Regions from separate parts of the Metabacillus sp. 22489 genome, predicted to be linked through region 2. Evidence: riboswitches for the same ligand, from Rfam matches in the RefSeq annotation. Region 2 holds a riboswitch; each other region holds the start of a gene.

Region 1 (10,845 bases), on a different contig from region 2:
AGAGGAAACAAAAAAATCTGTACAAGGTGTATCAAATTTAATTTCAACGATTCATACACAAATTGATAGTATGTCCGAATCAATTAACCATGTCGCTGACCTATCAACTAAAGGCTCCGCACAAATGAATGAGATGAATTCGTTTTTTGATACAATTTTAGAAATGATGAACAATTCTAAAAAACAAAGTGAACATGCAAAGACTGAAATAACAAATATATCCGCTGTGATGGATGATGTATCTACATCGATTATTCAAATTGCTGAAACTTCCGAGAGCTTAAAAGAGCTTGCAAAAAATATATAATGTATTCAAAAGGGAACGCTCTAATCAATGGTTAACCAACTATAATTAGAGCGTTTCTCGTTTAAGAAATAATTCGTTTCATCGAATCAGCTAAAAGCTGTACTAAAACGGGATGATCCAATCCCTCTTTTAAATGTGCAGGTGTTAAGCAGACAACTCTTCCGTTCCCAAATTGATGATGCCAGCCAGCAATTGATTTCCCATCAACAGATGTAGAGGTTAAAAAAACATTTGTCTTTTCTTCATCACATTTAACAAAATAATGCTCATCAAGAAAAGCAAATTCCCCTTTTTGAAAAAACTCACTGTTCTGATCAAATGAGTATGTTACCATTTCATGCTGTTTTGGATGGTACTCAAAATAACCATGTGTCATCTCAACGTACTCCTCAACTATTTCATATCCGGCAAGACCTGAATGCCATGCGAGCCATCCACCACCTGAACGGACATATTGAGAAATATTTTTAGCAATTTGCTCATCCATCCACGTATTAATGATCTCATCCTGAGGGTTTAAACGATTTTCTGCAAAGAGAACGACTGCATCAGGCGCTTGTTTCAAGCAGCTATTTAGTTCCTGTACAGTCCTGTATTCAACCTCAACATCATTTATTTGCTGAACTGCTAATTGTAGCGCATTCTTTGAAAGCTCAGCATCATGATAATAATCTCCTAATACTGCGACAATTCGTTTTGTCATCTCCTCACCTCTAAATGGTCATCGGTTGACCTTTATAATCAATAAACACATATTGGCTTTGAATTTCTAGTTTTCGCTCAATTATCTCGAAAATCCCTTTTGCGGTATCGCTTGGCTCAGTTGGTGCCTTATTCCCACCCATGTCCGTTTTCATCCAACCAGGGTGGATCGAATAGACATGAATATCCTTATCTTTTAAAGCGACGTGAAGCTTCTCAGATAACATATTAAGCGCAGCCTTCGATAAACCATATGGAAAGTCACCACTATAAGCATTTGTTAAACTACCTGCCTCTGAGGAAATATTTATAATCGATTGTTTTTTCCCCTTCTCTAATAAAGCTAAGAAATGCTTAATGACACGAATTGGTCCGATTGTGTTAATATCCAACGATCTTGTCACTTCATCAATATTTAATTCATCAATTTGCTTGTCGCGCTCAAGAAGAATCCCAGCATTATTGATAATTGAATCGAGATGCTGCTCGTTTTCCGCTACGATTTGAGCTGCCCGTTTAACCGATTCCTCGCAGCTAACATCTAGCTCAATAATCTCAATATTTTGCGGAAAATCGTTCTTTAGCTGCTCTAGTTGCTGTATTGCTTGTGGAGTGCTCGCCCTTACACTAGCAAAGATAAAATGCCCTCTCTCTAAGCCTACCTTTGCTAAATGGTAGCCTAGCCCTCGGTTAGCACCAGTAATTAAAATATTCATCCTACACTTTCCCCTCCTTACATTAATCATTCTCCAACAATTCAAAAATCACCTTTAAGTCTTTTAACGTATCCATATATGCATATCTCCCACCGGTATACTCACCCTTTTGAATAAGTGACATCCCACCTGCTTCCATTATTTTCACTTTGTCTTTTAGTCCATCGACAACAAATGCAATATGCTGCACACCTTCACCATGCTCCTCTAAATAATCCCTCCACGTGCTTTTATGCTCATCAGGCTGTATTAATTCAAGCTGAAGTGACCCCATATCGAAAAACGCTAGCTTTGCTCTAGCTGGTGATGACTCACCTTTATATTTTGTTTGAGCTACATCGACTGCATCTGTCCAAGAAGCTTGGGGCTTTTCTACCCCAAAAAAGTCTGCATATGCCTGTGATGTTTTTTCAATATCATGAACGATAATCCCTATCTGCGTAATCACCTTTGTACCTAGTACATCCTTTAACATCATCCATCTCTCCTTCAATTCATTTAATAATATTTTTCAATTTTCAAAGCCCCATTTTTTAGAAAGCTTAAAGAAAACGAATGTAATAGATAAAGCGATAATGAAGAGAACCCAAGCCATAGCAGAGGCATAGCCCATCTTAAACTATTGAAAGGCATACTTTTACAAGTTAGTTTCACGGGGTAAAATGAGCTTTTCCCTTACTAAACCCTAACTTCCTTACAGGAGTCTCTCACAATGAGAGATGCTCCAACTTTAAAATAATTTGCTTCAAGTTGTTTTCCTTCAACAGCATTCACGACATTTGTTGTCAGCTTTTCCATCATTTCTGTAAAATCAACTCGCATTGTTGTCAAGGTTGGACTCGTATGCTCACTTAACATATGGTCATCAAAGCCAATAATTGATATATCATCTGGAATACGAATCTCATGCTCTTTAAAGGCTTGCATTGCTCCAAAAGCTGTACTATCATTCGCTGCAAAAAAAGCAGTTGGTAATGCAATGTCTTTTTCTAACAATCCTTTTATCGCCTCATATCCGCTTTGTTTACTAAAATCTCCATCAAGGATCCAATCCTCATTTACGGGAATGCCAAATTTTTTTAACGCCTTTAAATACCCTTGAAACTTTTGAGGTCCTGCAATTCTATTCATATTCCCATTAATAACACCTATTTTTCGATGTCCTAAATTTGCTAAATACTCAACTGCCTTTCGTGCACCTTGTTCATTGTCAAAATTAGAAACAATTCGATTCGATTCATTCGCTCCAGGCAATTTCTGATCAACAATACCGATAAAAAAACCTTCTTTAATTAATTCCTCAATTAATGGCTCATAATTGTTCGCACCTATAAAAATTCCACCGTCGACTCTTCTTTGAAAAAATACCTCTTTCATACTTTCAATAGTTTTTGGGTGATTCGTATCACGGATAATATTCGTTAACACATAATAGCCAAGTGAAGAAGCGCTTTCAATAATACTTGTAATTAATAAGTTTGATAGACTATCAGCAGAAACTTGCCCTCTTTCGATCATGAAAAGTCCTAGTGTACTTGTTCGCTTACCTGCAAGCACCTGTGCAGATAAATTCGGATAATAATTATATTGCTGAATGATTTCCATAACTTTTTTTCGAGTTTTTTCCGGCACATTTGGATAATTATTTATTACCCTACTTACCGTACTTCTTGAAACTCCTGCTATTTTTGCAATTTCTGTACTATTAATCTCTTTCACATGATTCCTCTCCTAAAAAAGGCACTTAATATGCCAGATAATTCACTTTTTAATAAACGCGCGTTTATTCAATAGAAATATACGGTATAACTATGTTCTCTTTTGCTCGAAAAGAACCTCAATTTATTTTCCATCAAAAGCCTTATTCTCACTTAACTATTAGAATCTTCTCCCATTTATTTAAAGATGAACACGTATTTATTTTTACATCACTTTAAAATTGAGAATGAAAGGACATACCAAAATTCCCCTTTGTTACCGTTTCCAATTATCTGAGTTGAATTATACCTCTCAAGTGATATCACCGTCAATGAAGGTTCTTTATGAATCGTTCAACAAATTTTGCTAGTATTTCCCCAATGTATCAGATATCCAGCTGAGGTAGTTTATGAAACATTCTATCTTAGTAAAGTATTATTTTTCCACAACTACAACCACAATATTATTTTTCCTATAATTTTAAGATTTCATTTGACTTCTTTTATTAGATTGATATAATACTTTTATGCATAAAAGCGTTTAAGTTATAAAGTAGCTAAAGGATTAACGTAAACCAATTGTTTTAAAGGCATTGTTAACTAAACATTGATATACGTGTCTTACGCCATACATTCTAACTAACTTAGCATTATGGCTTATTATTCAGCAATGACGAAATTTAATTAATATAGGAGCAAACAAATGATTTCTAAAAATAAAAGTTTCAAAACAAGTGAAGCATTACTATTAGTTGTATTTATTTTAGCTATTATTTTTACTAGTTTATTTTTATTAAAGTCAGAGCCGCATTTAGCTTTATTACTTTGTATTATCGTGATTTCTCTCATCGGACTTCTAAAAGGATTTAATTGGAGTGACTTAGAAGCAGGCATCGTGAAAGGAATCCAAAACGGAATCCAACCAATCATCGTCCTAGGCTTAATCGGAATGTTAATTGGCGCATGGATGGCTAGTGGAACGATTCCTACTGTTATGGTCTATGCTTTATCAATTATTGACCCTAGCTATTTATTAGTGACTAGCTTGTTTTCTTGTATGGTTATTTCAAGTCTTGTTGGTAGCTCCTTTACGACTGTTAGCACAGTTGGGGTTGCTTTAATGGGGGTTGGAATGGCAATTGGCTTACCTGTTGAATGGGTTGCTGGAGCCGTTATTTCTGGAGCTTGCTTTGGGGATAAAATGTCACCTATGTCTGATACGACAAATTTTGCTTCAGGTGTAAGCTCTGTTCCTTTGTTCACACATATTCGTCATATGACAATCACAACTGTGCCAAGCATCATCATAACAACGATTATTTTTATCGTACTAGGCAAAATCACTCCGATTGAGACAGCATCATTTTCTGAAATTGCGAAGATGGTGACAATCATTGAAAGTGAAATTGATATTAATGCTCTTACGCTATTATCTCCTTTATTAGTTGTTATTCTAGCTATTCGAAAGGTACCTGTGATTCCTTCTCTCATCATAGGAATTATTACTGCCGGTGTGACTGCAGGAGCATTACAAGGAGTATCAATAGGGAAATTCCTTACGATCTTACAATTTGGGACATCCTATTCCATTGATAACGAATTGCTTATGTCCATGCTCAATCGTGGCGGGCTTCAATCGATGATGTGGTCAATTTCCCTTATCATGATTGCCTTTGCTTTTGGTGGACTACTTGATGTTTTAAAGATTATTCCTGTTCTATTAAATGGATTAATGAAACGAATCAAAACAAAGGGACAGCTTATTTTATCAACAGCAGCCTCCTCTTTTGGCGTCAACCTATTAACTGGAGAGCAATATTTGTCCATCCTTATACCTGGACAATCGTTTAAAGGCTTATATGATAATATGCAAATCAGTCGTAAGTATATGTCAAGAACCCTCGAGGATGCTGGAACATTAGTCAATCCGTTATTCCCATGGGCGGTGAGTGGAGCATTCTTTGCTCAAACACTTGGCGTAGAGGTTATTGATTATTTACCATATGTTTTCTTTTTGTATTTATCTCCACTCTTTTCGATTTTATTTGGATATATGAGTAAGCATAAATAGTATGGCTATAGAAAGTTGCCTCATAAGGGTTTCCCCCGTGAAAATTATGGCAGCTTTCTTTTTTTAGATTAATTGTCACAATATGTTTCGACATTTAATAACTATTAGTTGATTAATTTATTCTTCTGCATTATGATTGTAAATAGAACTCAACGAAAACTATATATTGATAGTTTTCTTGATAAAATAACTATATATTGTATTCTTTGCGAATGATAGGTGCCAAAATAGGCTTAATAAGGGAATCTGGTGAAAGTCCAGAGCTGTCCCCGCAACTGTAAGTGTGACGAACTGAGATAACCACTGTACATCAAGTATGGGAAGGACTCATAGTAGGAAGAGCATAAGTCAGGAGACCTGCCTAGTATTCGCTAAAGTTTCACCTTCTCCGGGGAATGAGAAGCGGGAACGATAGTAAGTTTTTAAACAGGGTTTAACACTCTGCTCTTATCTGTCGTTTTGTCGCTTAATCCCCTGAGCACTAATTGAACACAGATGGAGGAAATACTATGACTACAACCACTTACTCACCAATTATTATTGATAGCAACAACAACGAGATCCCTTTTGATGAAAAAAAATTAACTTCTTTTATAAAAAACATCCATCAGCATTATCCAACACTACATATTGATGACTATCTTAATCGAATCATTCATACAGTTATGCAACGTGATACGTACACGGTTGATCAACTTACGAATCTCTTAATTTTAGAAGGGCTCTCCCGTATCAATGAACAAGAGCCAGAGTGGACATACTTTTGTGCACACATCTATTTAAAAAAGCTTTATAAGGAAGCTGCTGCAAATAGAGGCTATGATAGAGAAAAACAATATGGCGACTTTTACGAATTGATTCAAACTCTTGTTTCAAAGGGTCTTTACAATAAAATGCTATTAGAGAATTATTCGAAATCAGAAATTGAAGAAATCGGTAAATTCATTGTGCCTGAAAGAGATCAATTATTTACATACATCGGTCTCCGTACTTTAGCTGATCGTTATTTGACACGCGATTTTACAAAAGAGATTTTCGAGCTTCCACAGGAGCGCTTTTTAATCATTGCGATGACTTTAATGGCAAATGAAAAGAAGGAAAATCGTCTTGCCTTAATTGAACAAGCCTACTGGGCAATGAGTAATTTATATATGACAGTAGCTACACCAACTTTATCAAATGCTGGAAAGCCTGTAGGCCAATTATCTAGCTGTTTCATCGATACGATCGATGATAGTCTTCAAGGCATTTTTGACAGCAATACCGATATTGCCAATTTATCTAAATCAGGTGGCGGAATCGGAGCATATTTCGGTAAAATCCGTAGCCGTGGCAGTGATATAAAAGGCTTCAAAGGTGTTTCTTCAGGTGTCATTCCGTGGATGAAGCAGCTTAATAATACAGCAGTAAGTGTTGATCAGCTCGGGCAACGAAAAGGAGCAATTGCTGTTTATTTAGACGTTTGGCATAAAGATATTTTCTCCTTTTTAGATGCAAAGCTTAATAATGGTGACGAACGGTTGCGAACACATGACTTATTCACTGGTGTTTGTATTCCAGATATCTTTATGGAACAGGTAGAAGCACGTGGTGACTGGTATTTATTTGATCCACATGAGGTTCGCCAAGTGATGGGCTATAGCATTGAGGATTTTTATGATGAGCAAAAAGGCAATGGTTCGTTCCGCGAAAAATATTGGGAATGTGTAGAAAATGAACAGCTATCAAAGGAAAAAGTGCCTGCAATTGAAATTATGAAACGAATTATGATCAGTCAGTTAGAAAGTGGCACTCCTTATATGTTCTATCGTGATGAAGTAAATCGTCATAATGCGAATTCTCATCAAGGAATGATTTACTGCAGCAATCTTTGCACAGAAATTACGCAAAACCAAAGTCCAACAACAGTAGAAGAGCAATACACAGAGGATGGTAAAATTATCACGGTGAAAACACCAGGTGATTTTGTTGTATGTAATCTTTCCTCTATTAATCTTGCGAAAGCAGTTACTGAAGATGTTCTTGAAAAATTAATAAGTATTCAAGTAAGAATGCTTGATAATGTCATAGATTTAAACACAATCCCTGTACTGCAAGCGAAATTAACGAATCAAAAATATCGTGCAATTGGCTTAGGTACGTTCGGCTGGCATCATTTATTAGCATTAAAACAATTAAAGTGGGAAAATGACGAAGCAGTTCATTATGCTGATGAGCTTTATGAAAAAATCTCCTACTTAACGATTAAAGCAAGCTTAGAGCTTGCCAAAGAAAAGGGTTCTTACCCGGTATTTAAAGGTTCTGATTGGGAAACTGGAGCTTATTTTGACAAAAAAGGCTATCGCTCAGATAACAGCAGCCTTGATTGGGACTCATTAAAGTCTGAGATAAGCAAGCATGGAATCCGTAACGGCTATCTAATGGCGGTTGCTCCGAATGCTTCAACATCGATTCTTGCTGGAAGTACTGCAAGTATTGATCCAATCTTCCAAAAGGTTTATTCAGAGGAAAAGAAAGATTATAAGATTCCGGTAACTGTGCCTGATTTAAATCCGACGACAACATGGTTTTACAAATCAGCCTATTTAATTGACCAACGTTGGAGCATTAAACAAAATGCTGCTCGTCAACGACATATTGACCAATCTATTTCCTTTAACTTTTATGTACAAAACACTATTAAAGCGAAAGATTTATTAGAGTTGCATTTAACTGCATGGAAGGAAGGTTTAAAGACTACCTACTATGTCCGCTCTACTTCAAGCACAATTGAAGAATGTGACTCCTGTGCAAGCTAAGCTACATTTAGTTTGCTAGGAGTTTACGATTTATTAAATTGGACAAGCATGTTTTAAGATGAGGAAACCTTCTATAAAGGAGACATATTAAATGACGGAAAAACTATTAACAAAACGAAAAATTATGGATGCAGATGCACCTAATCGTTCAACTGCGATTGTTAACGGCGAAAGCTCTAATGTCTTAAACTGGGATGATGTTGCGTATTCATGGGCATTTCCTAAATATAAAAAAATGCTAAGCAACTTCTGGACACCATTTGAAATCAATATGGCACAGGATACGAAGCAATATCCTAGCCTTTCAGATAATGAAAAGGATGCCTTTCTTAAAATTATCGGCCTCCTTGCCCTTCTCGATAGTATTCAAACAGACTATGCTGGGAAAGTAGCAGATTATTTAACAGATTCAAGTATAAATGCATTAATGATTATTCTCGCTCAACAGGAAGTTATTCATAATCATTCGTATTCATATGTCCTTTCAAGCATAGTCCCAAAACAAGTACAGGACGATGTATTTGAATATTGGCGAAGTGAGCCTACACTTCGTAAGCGAAATGAATTTGTAACTCAAGGCTATCAAGACTTTGCTGAGAACCCGACAGTAGAAAACCTTCTAAAATCAATTGTCTATGACGTCATTTTAGAAGGGCTATTCTTCTATTCCGGCTTTGCATTCTTTTATAACCTTGCTCGTAATCAAAAAATGGTTGCAACGAGCACAATGATTAACTACATTAATCGTGATGAGCAAATCCATGTTGATTTATTCGTTAAAATCTTTAAAGAAGTATTAAGGGAAAACCCAGAATATGATAATGAAGAGCTCGCTACATTTGTAAAAGAAACGTTTATGAAAGCAGCAGAGCTTGAAATTGAATGGGGCCGCACAATCATCGGAAACAAAATTGATGGAATTAATATGCAGGATGTTGAGGATTATATTAAATTTTACACAAATGTCCGTTGTAATCAGCTTGGATTTGATCGTCCATATGAAGGCTATCGAACAAACCCATTAAAATGGATTAAAGCATACGAAGAAGTTGATTTAGGTAAATCAGACTTCTTCGAACAAAAATCTCGACAATATACTAAGGTAAACCATGTTGATAATGGCTTTGATGACTTGTAATAAGCTTTGACCAAATCTCCTACGATTTGGTCTTTTTATTATGATTATCCTAATAAATAAATGGTACACTTTTAGAATGATTGTTCTTTTAAAGTAATGAGGACTCTTCTAAAGCTCAACGGTTAAAGCTAAAGTACAATTTTCAATCCAGACTATTAATGAAAAAACAAATGTAAAATTTTTATTTTCTCCTATTGACCTTTACGCAACGTCAACGTTTATGATGAAACTGTCAGGAGGGTTAGCAATGGAATATACAGTCAACAAGCTTGCTCAGTTATCAGGTGTTAGCGGCCGCACACTTAGATACTACGACCAAATAGGTTTACTGAAGCCAGCTAGAATCAATGAATCTGGATACCGTATTTATAGTGATAAGGAAGTCGATCTTCTTCAACAAATCTTATTTTATCGCGAATTAGAAGTAAGCCTGGAGGACATTATGAACATCATCTCCAAGCCTAGTTTTAATGAAACAGAGGCATTGAAAAATCACTATAAAAATCTTACAAAAAAACGGGACCGTCTTGACAAAATGATTGAAACGATCGAAAAAACGATTGCGAGTAAAGAAGGAGGAATTGATATGCAAGATAAAGATAAATTTGAAGGATTAAAGGAAAAAATGATCGAAGAAAATGAAGCGAAATACGGTAAGGAAATTCGTGAAAAATATGGTGATGAAACAGTTGATGCCAGCAATGCGAAGCTAATGGGGATGTCACAAGAGAAATATGAAGCAATGACAAGCTTAGGTGAGGAAATCAACACCTTACTTAAGAAAGCCTATGAAACGGGTGACCCTTCATCAGAATTAGCACAGGAGCTTGCTGCAAAGCATAAAGAATGGCTAATGTATTCATGGTCAAGTTATTCGAAGGAAGCACATGCCGGGCTCGCTGAAATGTACGTTGCCGATGAACGATTCACCGCTTACTATGACAAAACCGTAAAAGGTGGTACGAAGTTTTTACGCGATGCGATTCTCATTTATCTAGGAATGAATTAACAGGGCTGAAAGTGGTTCAAAACGAAAGGGTCTGACCCCTAAACACAATATATAAACTAATGATAAGTTTATACTAGTGTTTGTTGAGGGGTCTGACCCTTTTTTAGTTTATCCGCTTAATTTAATTTTGGCCGTTTGAATTTTTTTACTAGAATATAAACGATTGCCATACAAAACGCAAAGCACATAATCGGAATAAGATACGGTCTTGCTACTTCTTTAATATACATCCAGTTACTACCTAATTCTACTCCTAAATATAAAAAGAAGATTGTCCAAGGAATCATTGCTGCCGTTGTATAAATCATAAACTTCCAAACTGACATTTTCGCGATGCCCGCAGGAATACTAATGGCATGTCTTACAACCGGGATAAATCTCGCCCCAAAGATGACACCTGTTCCATA
Region 2 (10,845 bases):
AAATCCTTCCCCTTCAGCTTATAAGGCGTATACTTACTTCGTTTTTTCACTCCATACCCTCTGGCAGCCATTGAATCTGCTGTTTGAATCGCATCCTCCAATGACCATGTAAGCAATATTTGCACGAGCAAGATGCCGTTTTTCGCTCGTTCCTTTAGCTTTCCTTCAGTTACTGAAAGGCCTTTCCCTTTTTGGACAACCTCAATTTCCTTCAATCGTCTTCGTAATAGAGGGACAAACCTCATCGAAAGCATTGTCAGCAATGCCCATTGTGGTAACCATTTTGCAAATAAAAATAAAAATTTATCTGCGGTTATCACATGATTATACGAAGCAAACAAAACGATAAGAGTAAAAATGGACAATGCCAAAATAAGACCCTGGATTACCGCCTCAAGCATAATCGGGTTATGATGGAAATAAAACAAAATATGTGTTCCGCGATGATTAATAAGTGGATTTATGAGTAAAAAAAAGCCGGTCAGGATGATTAGCATCTTAAACCATTTTTTTAACGCTTTCCCTTTATCTAATTGATAATTAAATAAAATAAAAATAATTGCGCCAACAAGCAAAAACACCGGATGCTTATAAAGCATAACCAGTGCTGCTGCCCCAACATAATATAAAAAAAGTACAAAAGGGTGGAAAGCATGAACCCCTCTAGACATTACTTTTCATCCTCTACATAATTCGTCGTATAAATCCATTGTACTGTATCCCCATTTTTCACTTGGACTGCACCTGAACTTCTCGTTAATTTCACACCATTCTTTTTAACCATCCAGCCGCTTAAAGGTCCTTTATCAAATTCATATAGGTTATTTATCCCTTCGACATAAGCTGAAGAGCCGCTCCCAGTAACACTAACTTGAATTCCTCTTTGCTTAAGAATAGCTAGCGTTACATCGATTACTGTTTGCCCTTCTTTTATTTCAACCTTTGTAGGTGACAAAATTGTCCCAGTATCACTAACTACTGATACAGTTACCGTCTGTTTTGGTTCTGCCTTCTGAGTTGGTGTTGTTTGCTGCTTATTAGGTGTAGCTGCAGGCTTAGTCGGTTGTTTAGTCGGTTGTTTCTCTTCAGTTGGTTTAGTCGTTGGCGTCTTCTTTGTTGATTGCTCTGTGCTATTTGTCGTTGTATTATTTGAAGCTGTGTTGTTTGTTGTTGATTTATTTGGTGTCTCTGTATTTTCCTTACCTGTTGTCTCGTTCGTGTTTGTTGAAGTTTTTGGTGCAGTATTTATCGTTTCGTTCTTTTTCGTATTTGATGATGGTTCTGTATTTTCCACAGACTTTTGAGTGCTGGCTGAATCATCTTTTGCTTTCCCGTCAGTCTCCTGCTTTTCTTCTATATTATTCGTCGTATCCGTTTGCTTTGATTCAGCTTTTTTATCGGCCTGCTCCTCTTTATCCTGAGTATCGGCTACATTTTCCCCTGAAGCCTTTTCTCCAGCTGCGGATTGGTCTGTCATTGGAACAACTTCATCCTTTGCACAACCGGACATAAAAACAAAAAAAGATAGAAGAGCAATCAACATTATTTTCCCCATCTTCATTTCAAAAACCTCCTATCTCCATTACAGTACAAATTATCTCTTCCAAGAATATCATAAACACGCTGTGGCATAAAAATAGGAAAACGCCCTCTAAGGATTAAGAGGGCATTTCTATTAAGCATTTTGTGAGCGACGTCTAGTATAAATAAGTACAGCAGTTCCTATAACCGCAATAACGACACCGATGACAATTAAGTTATAAAGTGGTGTTGCAGTGTTTGGAAGCTGATGTCCTTCCGTTTTTTGCAACTGTTCTACATTGCTATTTCCTTCATTCTGATTTACTTTTGAATTATCGGTGTTTGAAGCTTCATTATCAGTTGCTGGAACAGGCTTGTTATTCTCAACTGGAGCCTCTGGTGCTGGTGTCTCAACTTTATTATCGCTATCCTCTTCAGGTACTACTACTTCTGTATCTGGTTGAGAAAATTGATAGATTGAGCTTTTTCCTTCATTTAGATAATCCTGATATGCTAATAACGCTAATAGCGCTTGTGTGCTTGCCATATAATCGGATTCATTATCAGCAAGTAAATGAGCAAACCCTCCATCTTCTTGCTTAAATGTTAAAAGGTGCTGAATTAGGTTTATGTGATTAGAAGCTGATTCTACAGTCGCTTGCTTCGTAAACTGTTCCCCTGTTGGATCAACACCAACAGCTGTTAATCCAATAATGACTTGTGCAGTTGTTTCACTGGCGTCTCCACCGTTATATTCGTCACTAAATCCTCCATCATTATCCTGCTCACTAGCAATCCACTCAACTGCCTTATTTATTGCAGACTTAACATTTTCTTGGTCTTGATATGGAGCTAATGCTGTAAGGATCATAGCTGTAATATCGATACTTTCCTTACTGTTAGGTGCTAATGACCAGCCACCAGATTCAAGTTGTTCATTTAATAAATACTTAACAAGAGCTTCTCTTGTCCATTTTGCATTACTTGGAATTTCATAGTTCCCACTGTCAAGAGCAATTAATGCATAAGCAACTCCGTTATTTCCTTGAATCGTCATCCGCTCATTATTATAAATTTTTTCTATTAAATCATAGCCAACAAAACTCGAGGCATCTACATTAGCAGAAGTTAAGCTTAAAACAATTTTCTCATAATCTGTAACATTTCTATAGACACCATCTCGATCAATTATTTCCTTTTTAAGCTCTTCTATATATGATTTTGGTAATTCATCGCCAACAATATTTAAAGCAACTGCTGCCATATGATCTTGAATACCATTTGTTGTAAAATATTTGTCAGCTAAATGATTAATAGTTGCATTTACTGTTTCTTTTGTGACAGGGTCAGCTTCAGGTTGTGGTTCTGGATTTGGTTCTGGGGTTGGGGTTGGATTTGGACTTTCCCCTTCAGGTAGCCCATTACCTGTATCTGGATCCTCTTCCTCTCCTGAACCTTCATCATCTACCTTTGGTAATCTTAATTCAATATGATCACCACTTTTAGGAATATATGAAGAAAGGCCTTCCATCATTGAAATATCATTTAAATAAACACTCCAATAATCTGTCTCACCTAGCTCTGTGTTTCCTATATTATTTATAAAGGCAAACCAAGTTGAATCGATTGATGCATCTACTTCGACATTAGCTAATTTCCCTGCTAGCTTTACTGCATCATAGCCACTTGAACCTTTAAAAACGGATACCGTTTCATCAAGTATTTTATTTCCTTTTTGATCGATTGCTGATACTTTCACATCAACCTGTTCATATGGATAGCCTGACACTTTAAAGAGAAGGCTATCACCATTTTTTACAGTATAGCCATCAGCTCCTACTGTAGCAGGTTCACCATTAATACTGAGCGTCCAATATTGCCCTGCAGGTAATGTAACATTCCCTATATTATTAATAAATGGTCCGTATGTCGGGTCTATTGGTGCATCTAATGGAATATCTTTCGCTTCTGTTATTTCCTTTAGGACATCATATGCAGTTTGTCCTTCCTTTATATTTACAGCTGTTAAAGGTAAAACTGCCTCTCCATTGTGGTCAACAGCTGAAATTGTTGCTCCGTTTTCTAACGATGCTGCTTCAACGTTTTGTGGAGTAAACGAAACAACTTGAAAGATTGCAAGTAACATAATCATAAAAATAGCAATAAACCGTTGTGACAAGTATTGTTTGTTCAAAGAATAACTCCTCCTTTATATGTTTTCCCTTTCTTAACTTAAAGAAAGCAATGCAACAAAAAAACACCCCTATGCAGAGATGTGTTTGTTACAACGATATATAGATAAGAGCTATCTACTTCTTTGTTCTCAAACATCATCCCTATCCGCGTAGGTTATTGATGACAAAAAATAGGCAGGTCTCCTGGCTTATGATCAACACTCACTTTACAACCTTCCCATTAAACAACAGTGGTATATCTGTAAAAGAGCTCCCATTTACAGTGGCGGGACCGCGCCGGATTCACACCGGTCTTCCCTTTTCATGATAGACAGCTAAATCTATCAACCTATTTTTATTCTATTAATTTTTAAAATCATTATATGACTTTTTTATCATAGTCTAGGATAAATCACCTGTCAACGTTTGTCATAGAGTTGTTTCATTTTGTTAAAGAATAAAAAATAAATTTTTTATTTAAAACTTGCAACCTTTTTATATGCTTATTCGTATTATAAGTAGGGAATAAAAATTACAACTATAAATGAGGCTGGCAAATAGTCATAAAATGGTCATCTTTGAGGATTTATTAAGATGGTAAACAGTTAGTCTGGAATCATATAAAAAGGACTAGGTTTACACCTAGCCCTTAATAGACTTCATATTATAAATTCACACGCATAACGCGACCGTTGAATTTTTGTGCCCAGTATCCACTTGACATATTTGCAATAGCTACACCAGTTGAGCTTTGTGATCCGATAAACTTACCGCCACCAACATAGATACCAACATGTCCATCTTTTTTATACGTATCGAAGAAGACCATATCTCCTGGTTGCATTTGGCTTGCTGGAACGCGAGTACCTGTGTTTTTAAGAGAATCTGTGCTTGCACCAACATTAACACCTACAGTTGAGAATGCCCAAGCTACGAATCCTGAACAGTCAAAACGTCCATTTGCAATATCAGATGCAGATCTTCCGCCACCGAATACATAAACAGAATTGCCGATATATTTATAGCCTGCAGAAATTAAGTCCTGAACAGTTCCATTTGGATTGACAGGTGTTGATGCTACAGTCGTTTCTTTCTTACTTGACTTTGAATCTGATTCTGTAGAATTAGATTCTGTGCTAGATTTTGAAGAGCTAGCATCGGAATTATCACTAGAATTACTGCTTGAATTTGAATTAGTAGCCTGTGAATCTTGTGAAGCCTGTGCAGCTTTTGCTGCTTCTTCTGCAGCTTTTAAAGTAGATTCTTGTAATGCTAATGATTGATCCTTTTGCTCTAAGCTTTGTTTTGCAAGTTCCTTAGCAGTTTTTTCATCTTTAAGCTTAGCTTTTAAAGCGTCATTTTGTTTCTTTTGTTCATTAACTGTCTTTTGAATACCTTCAATTTCAGCTTTCATGTCTGTTAGCTCTTCTAACTTTTTCACTTTAGCTGCTTGTTTTTCTTTTACAGATTTTTGGTCAGCTTCATGCTGTTGTAGTAATTCGTTATCAGCTTCAACAATTTTGCCAACTGCAATTGCACGATTAACGAAATCACCGAAACTAGAAGAACCAACTAATACTTCTAAGTAATCGACATTTCCTCCACTATGTTGGTAGGAGATAGCACGTTGCTTTAAGATCTCAGTGCGATTTTTAATTGTCTCTTCTAAATCTGCGATTTCTGTTTCAAGCTTACTAATTTCAGCATTTGCAGCTGTAATTTGTGCTTCAATTTCTTTCATCTTTTTATTGTTTTCGCTAATTGCTTGGTCAACAGATTTTGCTTGCTCATTTAGTCTAGCAAGTTCCTCTTGAACCTTTTTTAGTTCCTGTTCAGCGCTTTGTATATTTGCTTGAACTTGTGAACGCTCTTGCTGGATTTCAGACGCCGTTTCAGCTTTTGCTGAAGGAATAGCAAATGAACTACCTAATCCAATCATGACAGCCAAATTCATGACAACTAGTTTCTTATTCGACATTCTCTTCCCTACTTTCCAATTCTTATCCATAATCTGCTCCTATGTATCTATAAAATGATTTTTTATTAAAATATCCAATACTATTTTCTTATTTATGTCACAATTAGAAGTATATCATCAAAAAGTGACAAAAATATGTTTTTAATATTACAATTATATTTCAAATATAACAGTAGCCCCTAAAATTTTACTTATTTAGCCACTATAAAACTCTAACATATATTTATAGTGATTACTAGTGTAAAAAAATAGCAGGTATTTGTTACTATAAACTTTTCATGATAACGGTATCATACTACATAATGTCATCATTAGTATAGTTTTTTTGTTAAAATCTATCGAAATTCCCGATTGCTAATGAAATAGATTCTGTTTTTAGTATGACCAATTTAATGAAGGTTTAAACATTGACTAGTTATAAGGAAAATTATCTTTTTAGGTTTTTATTTTTCATCGATACTATCAAATACAACTATTTTTCTAAGTCACTCTCTTTTTTGTTTATATGTTGGTTACTACAAAAAAAGAGGGTGTCCCGAAACCCAAAGGTTCAGACCCCTCAAACATAGTATTTAGACTGATGATTAAGTTAGTTTCCTATATACCAGAGGCTGCCCTATTAAGTCACCCTCCTCCTAAACTATATTAATAATCGTTTTCGAAAAATCCATTCACAATTGTGTGCTTAAACCAGTAAAAGCTGTCTTTTTTTGTCCGCTCTAAAGTTCTATAGTTAACGTGAACGATACCAAAGCGCTTGCTATAGCCCTCTGCCCATTCGAAATTGTCCATAAGTGACCATGTTAAGTAGCCTTTAATATTAACGCCGGATTCGATGCTGCGGCTTAAAGCTGTTAAGTGTTGTTTTAAATATTTAATGCGACGCTCATCTTTTACGCGTCCGTTTTCAGGCTCGTCATTGTAGCATGAGCCATTTTCCGTGATGTAGATCGGCACTTGACCATAGCGTCCTGTAATATATGTTAACACCTTATAGAAGCCTTCAGGGAATACAGGCCAGCCGATATCAGTACGTTCGTAGCCCATGTCGATTCCTTCTGAATCAAATAAGCCGCTGTTTTCTTTGTAGCGTGCTACCTGGCCGTTGTAATAGTTGATACCTAGGAAATCGATCGGTTGGTTAATTGTTTCTAAGTCACCCTCTTCAATATGAAGCTCAGCACCTTTTGCCTTAAACCAGTCAACCATGAATTGCGGATATTCTCCTTTGAATACAGGGTCCATAAACCACTCCACAAAGTATGCAACCTCACGGCGACAAGCATCGATATCTTCCTGCTTATTGCTATATGGCTCCATCCAAGTTGTGTTTGGTGCAAATCCGATTTCACCTTCAATATTTAACGCTCTAAATGCTTTAACTGTTTTACCATGAGCTACAAGGAGGTTATGTGAAATATCAACCGCTAATTGAAGATCTCTGTTTCCAGGAGCATGCTCTCCTAAGTAGTTTGATAGAAATGAAATACACCATGGTTCATTTAGCGTAATCCAATGTTTGATTTTTCCTGCGAACTCTTTGAACATTGTTTCAGAATATGCAACAAATGCGTCGATTGTTTCGCGATTAGCCCAACCACCTTTGTCCTGTAATGCTTGTGGAAGATCCCAATGGTATAGAGTACACATTGGTTCAATTCCTGCTTCTAGTAATTTATCAACAAACTTATGATAGAATTCTAAGCCCTTTTGATTGATTTCACCTGTTCCATATGGGAAAATACGTGGCCATGCAACGGAGAATCGGTAAACATCTACACCTAAGTCCTTTAAAATTTCAATATCTTCTTCATAACGGTGATAGCTATCACATGCAACATCACCGTTATCCCCATTTTTTACTTTTCCAGGTGTATGTGAAAACGTATCCCAAATAGACAAGCCTCTTCCATCTTCAAAAGCTGCACCTTCAATTTGATAGGATGCAGTTGCTGCTCCCCATTTCATATCTTTAGAAAATTGTACAATTGCCATTTTTCTAGCCTCCTATGTTGATGATTATTTTAATCGTTCGCCTGCTGCTTGTATCCATGTTGTTGCCATTAGCATATTGCCAGCAGAATTCATATGAACTCCGTCTGTTGTTAATTTGTATCCATTGTTTGCCTTTAAATAATCAATAAAAGCACTATGTGTAGGAACTAAAGTTGTGTCAAATTGTTGAGCAACCTTACGAATGACCGCAACATAGTCAGGTAGTAATTGATTACCACGGGATTCTACATCCTCATCAATAACGGTCGGCTCCATAAGAATAATCTTCGCATTTGTTTTTTCTTTTACTTGTGTTAACAGGTCAACATATAGATGTTCAAATTGCTTTACACTTACTTGTTCCATTTCTGGGTGATCGATTTGTCGCCATACATCGTTAATACCAATTGAAACCGATATAACATCTGGGTTAGGAGCAATTGCATCCTGCTGCCATCTTTCTGCTAAATCTGTAATGCGGTTTCCCCCAACACCTCGATTTAGAAATGTAAATTGCTTGTTTGGATATAAAGTAACGAAGTAATCATGAATTAGTCGTACATAGCCTGTTCCAATGTCCTCAGGGTCTCCATGTCTTCCCCATTCCGTAATACTATCACCGATAAATAACACTTTCATTTTATCTATCACCCCTTGATTATCTTTGTTTTGCATACCACTCTTTGACTACCTTTTCTGCCTTTTTGCCATAAATGTCAAAGTAAGTATTTGTTTTTGCTTCCTCAATCGAATAAAGCTTCGTGCTCCAATCCCACCAGAAAAAACCTGCAAACCAAGGCTCATCCCAGAACACCTTCATAACAGAGCTATAGAAATTTGCTTGTTCCTCCTCACTAAACGGAAGCTCAGTATGTTCAAAATCCCACGGCATTGTTGCACAGCCTTCTGCACTACGACAGCCAATTTCCATAAACAGTATTGGCTTATTAAATTTCTCATGAAGCTTGAGTAAATTCCCTTTGACCTTTTCCCAATTTTTCATCATCGTTTCTTCACTGTCCCCAGGCTTTTCAGCAACTGGATAATATGCGCTTGTACCAATAATGTCGACTTTATCGAACCACTCGACACCTTCTTCTTTTCCATGGTTTGCATTATAAATAATAGGACCATGATAAACTTCTCTTACCTTCTCAATCACCGTTTCCCATTGCTCTGTTCGTGATTCTGTTCCGATCATCTCACAGCCAATACAGAACATTTCACAGCCAAACTCCTCAGCAAGCTCAGCATAGTGTACGAGAAAATTCGTATAGGAAGTAAACCATTTATTCCAATACCCTGTGGCATCCTCAGGAAAAGTAATTCTCGCTCTCCATAGCCCATCCTTCGAATTGACGACAGGCTTTAAACAAACCTTCATTCCGAGCTCCTTCGCCTTTTTCACAGCAAATTCAATGTCTCGATCCGTCATTGTATAGCCATAATCAAAGGTAATGTCTGTTGACGAAAAGGTATTTTGGTACGTGAAAAATGATAATGCGATCCATTCAGTACCTGTTTCCTTTAATTTCTCTAATGATTCGACTGCTTCAGGAGTTCGATAGGCACCACGCGACGTATTCCAGCCATACGTCATTCCTTTCACAAATATTTCCTTCATTTTGTTCCCTCCTTGATTCCTCATGCTTTCTTATGCAACAGATGTATCTATTTTGATGCTAACGAGACATTTCCATATCTTTTAGAAAATCTTTGAAATGGTTTATCAGCAAGATGTAGCAGTAATTCTTGATTTAATGCTTATTTCTAATGAATAAACAAAATCAATGAGTTTGAAGCTTAAGCACATATATGTTTTAGATCCGTTAAAAGCATATCGATATTCATGCTTTATCGCCCAACCTTTAACCGAATGTTCCTAAAATATTATCAATTGCTTGAAGCTCTTCGAATGTAAACGAGAGGTTGTCCAATGCACCTACGTTTTCAATAACTTGTTCTGTTTTACTTGCTCCAATTAATGCTGAGGCAACAACTTGATGTCTCAATGTCCAGGCAATTGCCATTTGAGCAACGGATTGATTTCTTTCTGCTGCAATCGCTTTTAATTTTTGAACCTTTTCGATCCGTTCTTTTGTCACCTGCTCTGCTGATATCGAATCAACACCCTTTGCTACGCGTGAATCATTTGGAATGCCATGAACGTATTTTGTTGAAAGGAGTCCTTGAAATAAAGGCTGGAATACAATTGCTCCAATGCCCCCTTCATCTAACACGTTGAATAGCTCATTTTCAGCATCTCTTAGAAACATCGAGTAATTTAGCTGATGTGAAACAAACGGTGTTTTTAATTCCTTAAAAAGCTTAATTACCTTACGCGTAACGTCGGCAGGATAATTCGAAACACCTACATATAATGCCTTCCCTTGTCTAACAGCTGTATCTAATGCCCCAACTGTTTCCTCCAATGGAGTTTGTGGGTCATAGCGATGTGAATAATAAATGTCCACATAATCAAGCTTTAATCGTTTAAGACTTTGGTCTAAGCTTGAAAGCATATACTTTCTTGAGCCCCATTCCCCATATGGACCAGGCCACATATCATATCCAGCTTTAGTTGCGATTAATAACTCATCACGATAGTTAGATAGCTCCTCGTTTAGAATTCTCCCAAAATTTATTTCCGCACTTCCTGAAGGCTCACCATAATTATTTGCGAGGTCATAATGAGTGATCCCGAGTTCAAAAGCAGTCGTAATCATTTTCTTAGCAGCAGCAAAATCATCCGTATCCCCGAAATTTCGATAAAGACCTAACGAAATAGCCGGAACTTTCAAGCCACTTTTTCCGAGGTAATTAAATTGCATCTTTTCATAACGATTTTCTTTTGGTATGTACGACAAGTTCTCCTCTCCATTCAGCATGAGATAGGTTATGATTTTTCTATAGATGCAGTTGATTCACGTAATAAAATCGAACCGCTTAATAACACCTTTTCAAATGGTGTATCTCTTTCCTTTACTCTTCGCATTAACATGTCAACCGCTCGCACGCCAAGCCCTTTTTTTGCAATATCAACCGTTGTTATCGTTGGTGAGCTCTCATAAGAAAACTCCATATTATCAAAGCCTGTGACCGATATGTCCTTTGGGACGTTCAAACCACATTCCTGTAAAACGGTAATCATTTGCATTGCCATATTATCATTGCTAC
Region 3 (10,845 bases), on a different contig from region 2:
TGTAACAATCAAAATAATGTCTTTAAAAAAAAGAAAGAGAGCAAAAATTCGCTCTCTAGATTGATTATGTTTTTAATTAGTCAAATTTCAAAAATGGTAAGGAAATATCTTGTGAACGGTAATCACTCGCATCGAGCACCCATTTGTCTTTTCCTGATTTTTTCAATTGAAGTTCTACTGTTACTTCACTTGTAGATGGTTTCATAGTAGCAAATTCCTTTGCCATTTCATCAAAAACAAATTTTTGCAATTCCATTTCAGTCGCTTGTTGATTTTTACTCACATAATCTTCAGCTTTCTTTTGGAGTGAAGGTTGCATAGATGGTACATCAAGTGGTGAGGCAGTTAATTCAACAATTGCTGTATCTTCACTTATAGTTTTTGTTACAGTTTGCGCTTTTACTTTTTCTTTTAATGCAGCCTTCATGGACTTGACTAAATTAAATAAGCTTTGTTTATCAATTTGATCTTCTGAAATATAAGCTGTGCTCATGAAACCTTCGATAATTGCATCATCAAACTCTCTAACTAGAGCTTCTTTATCTTCTCCAACTAAAGTCTCGAACTCTGGGCTTTCACCATTGTAAAATAAAACATCTATGTAAGCTGAGAGAGCTTTTGCAGGATTTTGTAAATCTTCAGCCGTTTCTAATAACTTTTCATCTTTACCATCAATATCAAACTCAATTACTTCCTGTTCTTTTTCATATTGTTCAGTAGATGAATAAACTAATTGATAATCTTCACCTTTATCAACTAAAAAGTATAAACTTCCTTCAAGCTTTTTACCTTTACTAAGTGTTGCATATTTTAATACTGAATTATAGTCTTCAGGCTCTGATTCACCTGCCATTGTGTCACCTTGATAAAGAACGAAATTATTGTTGTCAACATCTAATGGATCTTTACCATTATTCGTAACGGAAATATCAATTTTTAATGCCAACTGGTCATCTGATGCATTATCATATTCTGAAGGTAATGTGTATTCCACATTATCGATACTAATATCGGCTACCTTTGCTTTTTCTTTCTTTTTATCTTCGCCACCTGATTCTTCCTTACTAGTTGAGCTTGATGAACATGCAGCAGCAAACGTTGTAAGTAAAATTAAAGATAAAATCATCATAAATTTTTTCATTATTGCGTCCTCCTAATTATCTTTTGAATACAACATTTTCCATGATATATAATTTATCCGAATTATGGAATAGGAGGAAAATCCTGAATGTCTACAAAAGATGAGTATTTTTTACTATATTCTACAAATTTTGACCTTCCTCAATTTGGATTAAAATAGGGATTTCATATTTTTCAAGAGCTTCAAAAAACTCATTTTCGTTTTTTAAATAAGATAAGGAAATATTAAAAGGTGGGAACCCCATTCTTTGATTAAGACCGACTAATTTTCTTGCACGACCAGATAATTTATCAATATAATGTTCCTCGTTTTTTAGAATAATACCTAGAAATCTACTCATCTGATATTTATAAGGGACAAAGCCTTCAAAGTCTTCCCAAGGTACAAACCCTGGATTTCCTGGACCGTTCAGTGTTATTCCATTTTTCGAAAGGATAACAATCGGTTCATGTTTTATGAGTCGTTTCAATATTGTATATGTACATAGGATTAAAATAATGGCCAATATAAAGGTAAAAATCATCATAAATATCTCTTCACCTGATAGTGCGAGAATAATAGCAAAATAGAAAGATCCGATTGTTAAAAGCGTCAAGAAAATAAATGCCAATACCATTTTTGTTTTAGAATTATAAAATTTTTCTTCCAATGGTGTACCTCCATTATAAGTAAATATTCATCACAACAATTTTTCAAAATCGTTGTGATCATTTAGTCAAACCATATAACATTATAGCAATCCAAAATGGAATTTTTTACAGTATAGAAATAATCAGGAAAAATGTCTTAGTAAAAAGTTTTGTACATAGTAATTAATTACTATGAATTTATTTATATAAAATATTTAATTAGATTCATCATTCTAATTTTGTGTGTTGAATTGCATAATTTCTATAAACATATAAAAGTAATTTTTCAATTAAGAAAAAGCCTTGATAAAAGGATAAAAATAATATAAAGTAAATCCATGTTTGAAAAGTTTAAAATTTTATAATGTTCAGTTAATAGGTGTTAAAAGTATTTGTTGCTTTTAACTTAAAAGGGAAGTTCGGTGTAAATCCGACACGGTCGCGCCACTGTAATGGGGAATTTTGTATCAAACCACTGTTACTCATTTATTTGAGAACGGGAAGGGATACAAAATGATGAGTCTAAGTCAGGAGACCTGCCTATTAAATGCACTTGTACCTACGCGTAATAGGGAGGAGTGATGGTCATATGTTGAATCAGTTTTTATATTTCAACTCCAGCTAACTATGGAATTTGACGATCAATCCCTCTCATCATTTTGAGAGGTTTTTATTTTCATACTAAACATAGAAGAGGAGTACATGAAATATGATAAAAAGTTCAAATATTGGTTATCCAAGAATTGGAGAAAATCGGGAATGGAAGAAGACGTTAGAACTCTTTTGGTCCGAACAAATGAGTGAAGAGGAATTTGAGAAAGAAATGAAACAGATTCGTTTATCGCATTTGAAAAAACAACAAGATAAAGGAATCGATCTCATTCCTATTGGAGATTTTAGTTATTATGATCATGTATTAGATACTGCAGTTATGTTTAATCTTATTCCTGAACGTTTTAAAACAACGAACGGAAAATTATCATTAGTTAACTATTTTGAGATTGCAAGAGGTAGTAAAGGCAAAGTTGCTTCTGAAATGACGAAATGGTTTAACACGAATTATCATTACATCGTTCCGGAACTAAACAAAGTGGAACCAAAATTAATGGAGAATAGACTTGTTCATTTGTTCAATGAGGCGAAGGAAGAATTAGGTATATATGGGAAGCCAGTTATTGTAGGGCCGATTACTTTGTTATCATGCTCAAAAGGTTTTACAAACGAACAAAGAGCTTCTTTGTTACAATCTCTTATTCCGTTATATATTGAAGTATTTACAGAACTTAGAGGTGCCGGAGCTGAATGGATTCAAATTGATGAACCAATTTTAGTGAAGGATGTCAAAGAGGAAATTGTTAACGAATTACAGCTTGTATATTCAGCTTTCGCGCAAAATGTTCAAGATGTGAATCTAATCATTCAAACTTATTTTGAAAGTACAGAATACTATAAAGAACTCATTAACCTTCCAGTAGCGGGAATTGGTCTTGATTTTGTTCATGATGCAGGCGCAAATCTCAAGCTTCTTGAAAAATACGGCTTCCCTAATGAAAAATATTTATTTGCGGGGATTATTGATGGGAGAAATATTTGGAAGTCTAAATTGGTGGATAAATTCGATTTTGTAAAGGAACTTTCAAATAAAATTGGTGAAAATCGTATGTTTTTACAGCCATCATGTAGTTTACTTCATGTTCCTGTTACAGTGAAAAATGAACAACAGCTCGAATCTCAAATAAGAGATGTTTTAGCATTTGCAGATGAAAAATTAGATGAAATCGCATTACTTACTCATGTTTTTACGGAAAAACAGCAGATTGATGATTTAGAAAATTATGATAAAGTTATTCATTCTTTTAAAGAGTCTGCTTATCGAAATGTTGAGCATATTCAGGAAGCGATAAATAATCTTGAACACTATTCAAGTTCTCGAATATCTGTAGAGAAGCGAAAGCAAATCCATGAAGAGAAGTGGAAGTTACCACTTTTACCAACGACAACGATAGGAAGCTTTCCGCAAACAAAGGAAGTCAGAAAACAAAGATTAAAATGGAGAAAAGGTGAACTATCCGATAAGGACTATGAACAATATATTCAAAGTGAAATTAAAAAATGGATAACTATTCAAGAAGAAATAGGATTAGATGTTCTAGTTCATGGTGAATTCGAACGGACAGATATGGTTGAGTTTTTTGGGGAAAAGCTTGAAGGAGTTGCGATCACAAAGAATGGATGGGTTCAATCATATGGATCCCGATGTGTGAAACCGCCTGTTATTTTTGGGGATGTATACTGTAAACAGAATATGACAGTTAAAGAAACTGTTTATGCACAATCCTTAACAGATAAGCCTGTAAAAGGGATGTTAACAGGACCTGTCACAATTATAAATTGGTCCTTTGTACGTGATGATATTAGTCGGACTGATGTAATGAATCAGGTAGCATTAGCAATTCGAAGTGAAGTTGAAGCTTTAGAGAAGCACGCTATAACAATGATTCAAGTTGATGAAGCAGCATTACGAGAGGGGTTACCATTAAAACAGGAAAAAACAGAAGCGTATTTAAATGCTTCAGTTTATGCCTTTAAACTAGCAACTTCTTCGGTAAAACCTGATACACAGGTACATACTCATATGTGCTATTCGAATTTTGATGATATTATCCATGCGATTGATGCCTTAGATGCCGATGTTATTTCTATTGAAACATCAAGGAGCCATGGAGAGCTCATCACTTCCTTTGAAGAGCATCATTATAATAAAGGTATTGGCCTAGGTGTATATGATATTCATAGTCCGCGCGTTCCTACAATAGAAGAAATAACGCAAAATATTAAACGAGCACTCGAGGTTCTTGATTATCGAGCATTTTGGGTAAATCCTGATTGTGGATTGAAAACACGTGGAGAAGCTGAAACAGTTGCTGCATTAAAAGTAATGGTAGAAGCTGCACATCAGTATCGAGTAAAAATTCAGTCATTAGAGACTGTTTAAGCGTAAAATATAATTTGTAACCATTTGGCACTGATACTTCTGTATCAGTGCTTTTTTATTAGCTGTTTTTCAGAGCTAGATTATATTTCTCTCTAAGGTTTTCTTTTAGACACACTTTATAATGAGATTTCTATCAAACGGGGCTCTCATAGATGATCCTTGGATATAGGTTTTAATTATTACTTTCCAAATTTACATTCTCCATTTTAATTTGTTTTGAAATTATAATAGAAGGTTTTATCGCTAGAAAATCGAATAATATTATGAAACGGGAGATTTTCCTAGTTGCATTCAACTCTGATATTTATTTATCTAGTTTAGGAAAGAGTCGCATTCTTTGAGACTATGATAGAAGTAAGAGGGACTGTCAAGTTGACAGTAATCCCCTTATGGTAAATCGGAGTGTTTACCAGGCTCATCTTTTCCACCAGTATCATTACCTGTTCCTGACGTATAACCAACTCGATAGACAGAATCTTTTTTTTGACGAAGTGCATCAGGCATTTGGTATTGTTTTTCATCATTTTGAAATTGCCCTTTTTTTGACATTGGAATACCTCCCAACATTTTATAGTAAACATTCCAAAATAGTTTAACCTAATAAGGACAAATTATTAGCGGATTTAGATTAGAGCATTTTTCTTGAAACATCATGATAAGTTATTTACGTTATAAAATAGCAAGTGAAGAAAAGGTATCAAGAGGAGGAAGTCATGAAACATTTTCATATTTTTATAGATGGTCAATGGATAGGGGAAGACCTTGAAAAAATAGACGTAATAAATCCAGCAACTAGCGAAGTGGTTGCAACTGTACCTAATGCAGGGAAGAAAGAATCGGAACATGCAATTGCTTCGGCTTATCGAGCATTTTCAGAATGGTCCTCTTTATCAGCATATGAACGTTCCGAATATATTCGTCAATGGTACGATTTAATAAATGAGCATCAAGATGAGCTTGCTAAAACAATGACAGTCGAACAGGGAAAACCATTAAAAGAGGCATTAGGTGAAATTGGTTATGCAAATGGTTTCTTATCGTGGTATGCGGAGGAAGCTAAGCGAATATACGGTGAATTGATTCCTGCCACTAGTCAGAATAAACGCCTTTTTGTTCAAAAACAACCAGTTGGAGTTGTAGCAGTTATTACCCCATGGAATTTTCCAGCTGCAATGATTACAAGAAAGGTTGCCCCTGCTTTAGCTGCCGGTTGTACAGTTATGATTAAACCTGCAGAGCAGACGCCATTAACAGCAATTAAACTGGTCGAATTAGCGGAAAAGGCAGGTATTCCTAAAGGTGTTATAAATATAGTGACTGGTAATGCAGAGGAAATCGGAGATGCTTGGTTACAGGATGAAAGGGTCCGAAAGCTAACCTTTACTGGTTCAACTGAAGTGGGAAGACTTCTTATGCAAAAAGCGTCAAAAACAATTAAAAAATTGTCTTTAGAGTTAGGGGGACATGCACCAGTTATTATCCTTGACGATGCAAATATTGAAAAGGCAGTCACAGAGGTAATCGCAGCGAAATTTCGCAATGCTGGACAAACGTGTGTTTGTGCAAATCGGATATATGTTCATGACTCCGTATATGAATCTTTTTTACAAAAGTTTAAAAATAAGGTAAGTGAATTGGTTGTCGGTAATGGATTAGAAGAAGGGGTAGATATTGGGCCATTAATTGACAAACATGCTGTTAAGAAAGTGATCGACCAAATTGAAGATGCAGTTGGGAAAGGTGCGGTACTTGAAACTGGAGGGAAGGTAATAAATGATTTATTTATTGAGCCAACCGTTCTTTCAAATGTAGAAGATGATATGTTATGTATGATGGAAGAAACATTTGGACCTGTTGCACCTGTTACAAGATTTAGTAGTGAAGAAGAAGTTATCGAAAGGGCCAACAATTCTATTTTCGGTCTTGCAGCTTATATTTTCACGGAAAGTATCTCAAAAGGCATTCGAATAAGTGAAGCATTAGATTACGGGATTATCGGTTTAAATGATGGTTTACCTTCAACACCACAAGCACCATTTGGAGGCTTTAAACAAAGTGGTTTAGGTCGTGAAGGTGGGTACCATGGAATTGAAGAGTATTTGGAAGTGAAATATATATCACTTGGTATATAAACTATAGTAACAAAAACAAAATAACTTTCCTTTAGATATTTTCATTTAATTATTTTAAATGATATTTAAATGGAGAGTTATTTTTTTATTTTTAAATAAAGAGTATAAATGAAAAAAAATGAGGGGAAATATGGAATTTAGCTCTCCTAACTCTAATGTTCATTTGTGTGAAAAAGATTACTAGAATGCTAGAAACAAACAGATTCACTCTTGGTTTTAATATAAATTAAAGTTATTTGGTCATAATTTTAACTATTAAATTATAATTATTATAAAAAAGTATTGATTTTTAATTGAGAGATGTTATTATAATACTATATTCAAATAAAATATGAGGTGATTCTTAAAAATGACTAATAACAGATTAACTACTAGTTGGGGTGCTCCCGTTGGAGACAACCAAAACTCAATTACAGCAGGCTCTAGAGGTCCAGTATTAATACAGGATGTTCACCTTTTAGAGAAATTAGCGCATTTTAATAGAGAACGTGTTCCAGAGCGTGTTGTTCATGCTAAAGGTGCTGGTGCACATGGATATTTTGAAGTAACAAATGATGTTTCTAAATATACTAAAGCAAAGCTGTTTAATGGTGTTGGAAAACGTACACCAATGTTTATTCGTTTCTCAACAGTTGCAGGTGAGTTAGGTTCTGCTGATACTGTTCGTGATCCACGTGGATTTGCTGTAAAATTTTATACAGAAGATGGTAATTATGACATCGTTGGGAATAATACACCTATTTTCTTTATTCGCGATGCTATTAAATTCCCAGACTTTATCCATACTCAAAAACGCCATCCACAAACACATTTGAAAAACCCTAATGCTGTATGGGATTTCTGGTCACATTCACCTGAATCTCTACACCAAGTAACATACCTTATGGGAGACCGTGGTATTCCTGCAACACTTCGCCATATGAATGGATATGGAAGCCATACATTTAAATGGACAAATGCTGAAGGTGAAGGCGTATGGATTAAGTATCATTTTAAAACAGATCAAGGTGTTAAAAATCTAGACCCAGCAGTTGCTGAGAAATTAGCAGGAGAAAATCCTGATTATCATACAGAAGATTTATTCAATGCAATCAAAAATGGTGATTTCCCTTCTTGGACATTATATGTTCAAATTATGCCATTAGAAGATGCAAATACTTATCGTTTTGACCCATTCGATGTAACAAAAACTTGGTCTCATAAAGACTATCCATTAATTGAAGTTGGTCGAATGGTGCTTGACCGTAACCCGGAAAACTATTTTGCAGAAGTTGAGCAAGCAACATTCTCACCTGGAACACTTGTACCTGGTGTAGATGTATCACCTGATAAAATGTTACAAGGTCGTTTGTTTGCTTACGCAGATGCTCATCGATACCGCGTTGGTGTAAATCATAATCAATTACCAATTAATCGTCCACGTGTTGATGTAGACAATAATCAACGTGATGGATTCATGACTATGACAAATGGTAAAAATCCAGATGTTTATTATGAGCCAAACAGCTATGGTGGTGCTGTTGAAACACCTGAAAACAAACAAGCTGCTTTCCCAGTTTCAGGTGTTGCTGAAAGTGTACCTTATGACCGTGATGATCACTATACACAAGCGGGAGATTTATACCGTTTAATGAGTGAGGAAGAACGTACTCGTACTGTGAATAATATTGTAGGAGCAATGAAGCCAGTTGAAAAAGATGAAATTAAACTTCGTCAAATTGGTCACTTCTACAAAGCAGATCCTGAATTTGGAACACGTATTGCAGAAGGCTTAGGATTATCCGTACCTGAAACAGTAAAATAATTTTTAATAGTATAGAAAACTAATTTAATAGTAATACACGACTTATTCTCAAACTATTCTCATTTTTTCTCAAATAAAAAAGTATCCGTTTTTGCGGATACTTTTTTTATGGTTCTTTTGATTAAGGGTACAAATTTTTTTCTATCAAAAGAGTACTAAATTATAATGTAACGACCTTTGCAAATGCAGCGCTATGCTCTCTTCGCTCTTTACGATGATTAATTCGTTGCTGTGCTGTATTAAATAACATAATTTCCTCATCTGATTCTGGTTTTACTTTCGGAACAGTGACTGGCTTTCCATTGCTATCTAAGGCAACGAAAGTTAAAAAGGATGTGGCAGCAAGCTTTCGTTCCCCGGTTTTTAAATCCTCAGAAATAACCTTTACAAAAACCTCCATCGAGGAACGCCCTACAGATGAGACGTACGATTCCAAACTAACTGAATCACTTTGACGAATCGGAATAAGAAAATCTACTGAATCTGTAGAAGCAGTAACTACTTCACATCTCGAATGTTTTGCGGCTGAAATTGAGGCAACATCATCAATATAGCTCATTAATTTACCACCAAATAATGTATTGTGGTTATTTGTATCAAGTGGGAATACACGACTAGTTTTAATGACAAGTGATTCTTTACATGTCTTTTCTGTTCTTTCAACCATAAAAATCGTTCGCCTTCCTTCTTAACAAATAGGATTTTCACTTAAACTGACATAGGTGAGGAAAAGTTACCCTTTAAACCCTCTTAGCCCTACTATTATTAGCTTTTTAACAATGTATAGTCAATTATTTAGTTAACTCATCTTCCTAATTATATCGTAAGGTAAGAAGAAAAACCTATAGAATGCATCATTTATATATTGTTACAGAAAAAGAAACATATTATAATGAACGATAACGAACAAAAAAATACTAAACTGTACAAAAAATATTACTTTTTTGGAAAGGATGAATAGGATGGGTAGAAAAAAAGGAGAAACGCATTGGATTATTCCGGATGGTTATATTCCACCATTAAGCTCAGGAGAATTAGTTAGTCATGAATCAATTTGTATTTTAAATTGCAATGAAACAGCTGCTTCAGTATTCATTACAATTTATTTTGAGGATCGGGAACCTTTTGAGAAAATTCCTGTTATCATTGATGCAAAAAGAAGCAACCATTTACGTACATCATCTTTGGAATTTAACGGTGAAAAAATCCCTGTTGGCGTTCCTTATTCAATTGAAGTTGAGAGTGACCAACCGATAATTGTCCAATATAGTCGATTAGATGCTACACAGCCAAGCTTAGCTTTAATGTCAACGATGGGTTATCCGTTAATTTAATTATCATTTAGTATGAAGGCTTATAAGATAAAAAGATTTGTTTTATAATTATTTCATATAATAGATTGTAAACCCTTTCATACTCTGGTAAATTTGATAGACAAGCAAGGTTGTAGTGTTTTAGTTTCAATTAGCATAATAGAATTTTATTGTTTAAGTACGAAAATGGTGGAGGAGAGACGAAAAAATGATGAAAAAAATAGTTAATTTCGTTTTACACCTCCTTAATGCATACAATGATTTAAAAATTAAATATAAGCTAATTGCAATTATTTCAATTATTATGCTTGTTTGCCTTTTATTTACGATTGTTGGATTTCAGTATGCATTTAAAAGCTATGATGAACAAATCTATCGAAAATCCTCACAAGTGTTAATTATGTCTTCTAATCAAATTGAGGATGAGTTAAAAAACATTGAAGAATTATCATTTAATATTTTAAAAGATAATACCCTTCAAACGAACTTAATGAAATCAAAGGAAGAAATTACGAACTACGAGCAATATCAAATTGAGAGTGAAATTTGGGAGAAGCTCACAAGCTACATAGGGAATGAAAAATACATTCAATCGATTTATTTGTTTGATCAATATGGGAGAGAATATCGCGCTGGAAGAGATAATTCTGAAAAAATTGATAAATATAAAAGTAAGCTATTTAAAAAATCGATTGCAGGTGATGGAAGTAACGTATGGGTTTCGTTTGAAGACTCTAGTAATTTAATTTACTCAACAAGACAGATTAAGGCGTATAAAAACTTAAGCTTTGAATTATTAGCTACATTAGTCATTGAAGTAAATTTAGATGA

What was found. Region 2 has a riboswitch for cobalamin ahead of ACTJJ9_RS04430 (DUF4430 domain-containing protein). Riboswitches for the same ligand answer to the same signal wherever they lie in the genome.
Region 1: linked by a shared signal. The riboswitch ahead of ACTJJ9_RS05865 (ribonucleoside-diphosphate reductase subunit alpha) and the one ahead of ACTJJ9_RS04430 (DUF4430 domain-containing protein) in region 2 are both predicted to bind cobalamin.
Region 3: linked by a shared signal. The riboswitch ahead of metE (5-methyltetrahydropteroyltriglutamate--homocysteine S-methyltransferase) and the one ahead of ACTJJ9_RS04430 (DUF4430 domain-containing protein) in region 2 are both predicted to bind cobalamin.

Annotation. Positions count from the first base shown of each region.
Region 1 covers NZ_JBQENT010000006.1:156,244-167,088, forward strand. Annotated here, with positions in the region: gene ACTJJ9_RS05830 (protoglobin domain-containing protein) at 1-307, shown strand, start outside; gene ACTJJ9_RS05835 (ThuA domain-containing protein) at 369-1,010, opposite strand; gene ACTJJ9_RS05840 (SDR family oxidoreductase) at 1,021-1,725, opposite strand; gene ACTJJ9_RS05845 (VOC family protein) at 1,748-2,200, opposite strand; partial or broken gene ACTJJ9_RS05850 (sugar ABC transporter permease) at 2,237-2,344, opposite strand; gene ACTJJ9_RS05855 (LacI family DNA-binding transcriptional regulator) at 2,404-3,444, opposite strand; gene nhaC (Na+/H+ antiporter NhaC) at 4,129-5,493, shown strand; cobalamin riboswitch at 5,694-5,872, shown strand; gene ACTJJ9_RS05865 (ribonucleoside-diphosphate reductase subunit alpha) at 6,003-8,291, shown strand; gene ACTJJ9_RS05870 (ribonucleotide-diphosphate reductase subunit beta) at 8,383-9,429, shown strand; gene ACTJJ9_RS05875 (MerR family transcriptional regulator) at 9,677-10,438, shown strand; gene ACTJJ9_RS05880 (DedA family protein) at 10,555-10,845, opposite strand, start outside.
Region 2 covers NZ_JBQENT010000005.1:52,065-62,909, reverse strand. Annotated here, with positions in the region: gene ACTJJ9_RS04440 (energy-coupling factor transporter transmembrane component T) at 1-671, opposite strand, end outside; gene ACTJJ9_RS04435 (DUF4430 domain-containing protein) at 671-1,561, opposite strand; gene ACTJJ9_RS04430 (DUF4430 domain-containing protein) at 1,676-3,715, opposite strand; cobalamin riboswitch at 3,873-4,063, opposite strand; gene ACTJJ9_RS04425 (C40 family peptidase) at 4,360-5,703, opposite strand; gene ACTJJ9_RS04420 (GH1 family beta-glucosidase) at 6,319-7,668, opposite strand; gene ACTJJ9_RS04415 (SGNH/GDSL hydrolase family protein) at 7,693-8,307, opposite strand; gene ACTJJ9_RS04410 (glycoside hydrolase family 113) at 8,327-9,292, opposite strand; gene ACTJJ9_RS04405 (aldo/keto reductase) at 9,537-10,535, opposite strand; gene ACTJJ9_RS04400 (substrate-binding domain-containing protein) at 10,565-10,845, opposite strand, start outside.
Region 3 covers NZ_JBQENT010000031.1:33,008-43,852, reverse strand. Annotated here, with positions in the region: gene ACTJJ9_RS17165 (DUF5105 domain-containing protein) at 77-1,141, opposite strand; gene ACTJJ9_RS17160 (STM3941 family protein) at 1,263-1,790, opposite strand; cobalamin riboswitch at 2,131-2,328, shown strand; gene metE (5-methyltetrahydropteroyltriglutamate--homocysteine S-methyltransferase) at 2,480-4,765, shown strand; gene ACTJJ9_RS17150 (hypothetical protein) at 5,153-5,314, opposite strand; gene ACTJJ9_RS17145 (NAD-dependent succinate-semialdehyde dehydrogenase) at 5,479-6,897, shown strand; gene katA (catalase KatA) at 7,247-8,701, shown strand; gene ACTJJ9_RS17135 (acyl-CoA thioesterase) at 8,862-9,368, opposite strand; gene ACTJJ9_RS17130 (sensory rhodopsin transducer) at 9,664-10,035, shown strand; gene ACTJJ9_RS17125 (cache domain-containing sensor histidine kinase) at 10,223-10,845, shown strand, end outside.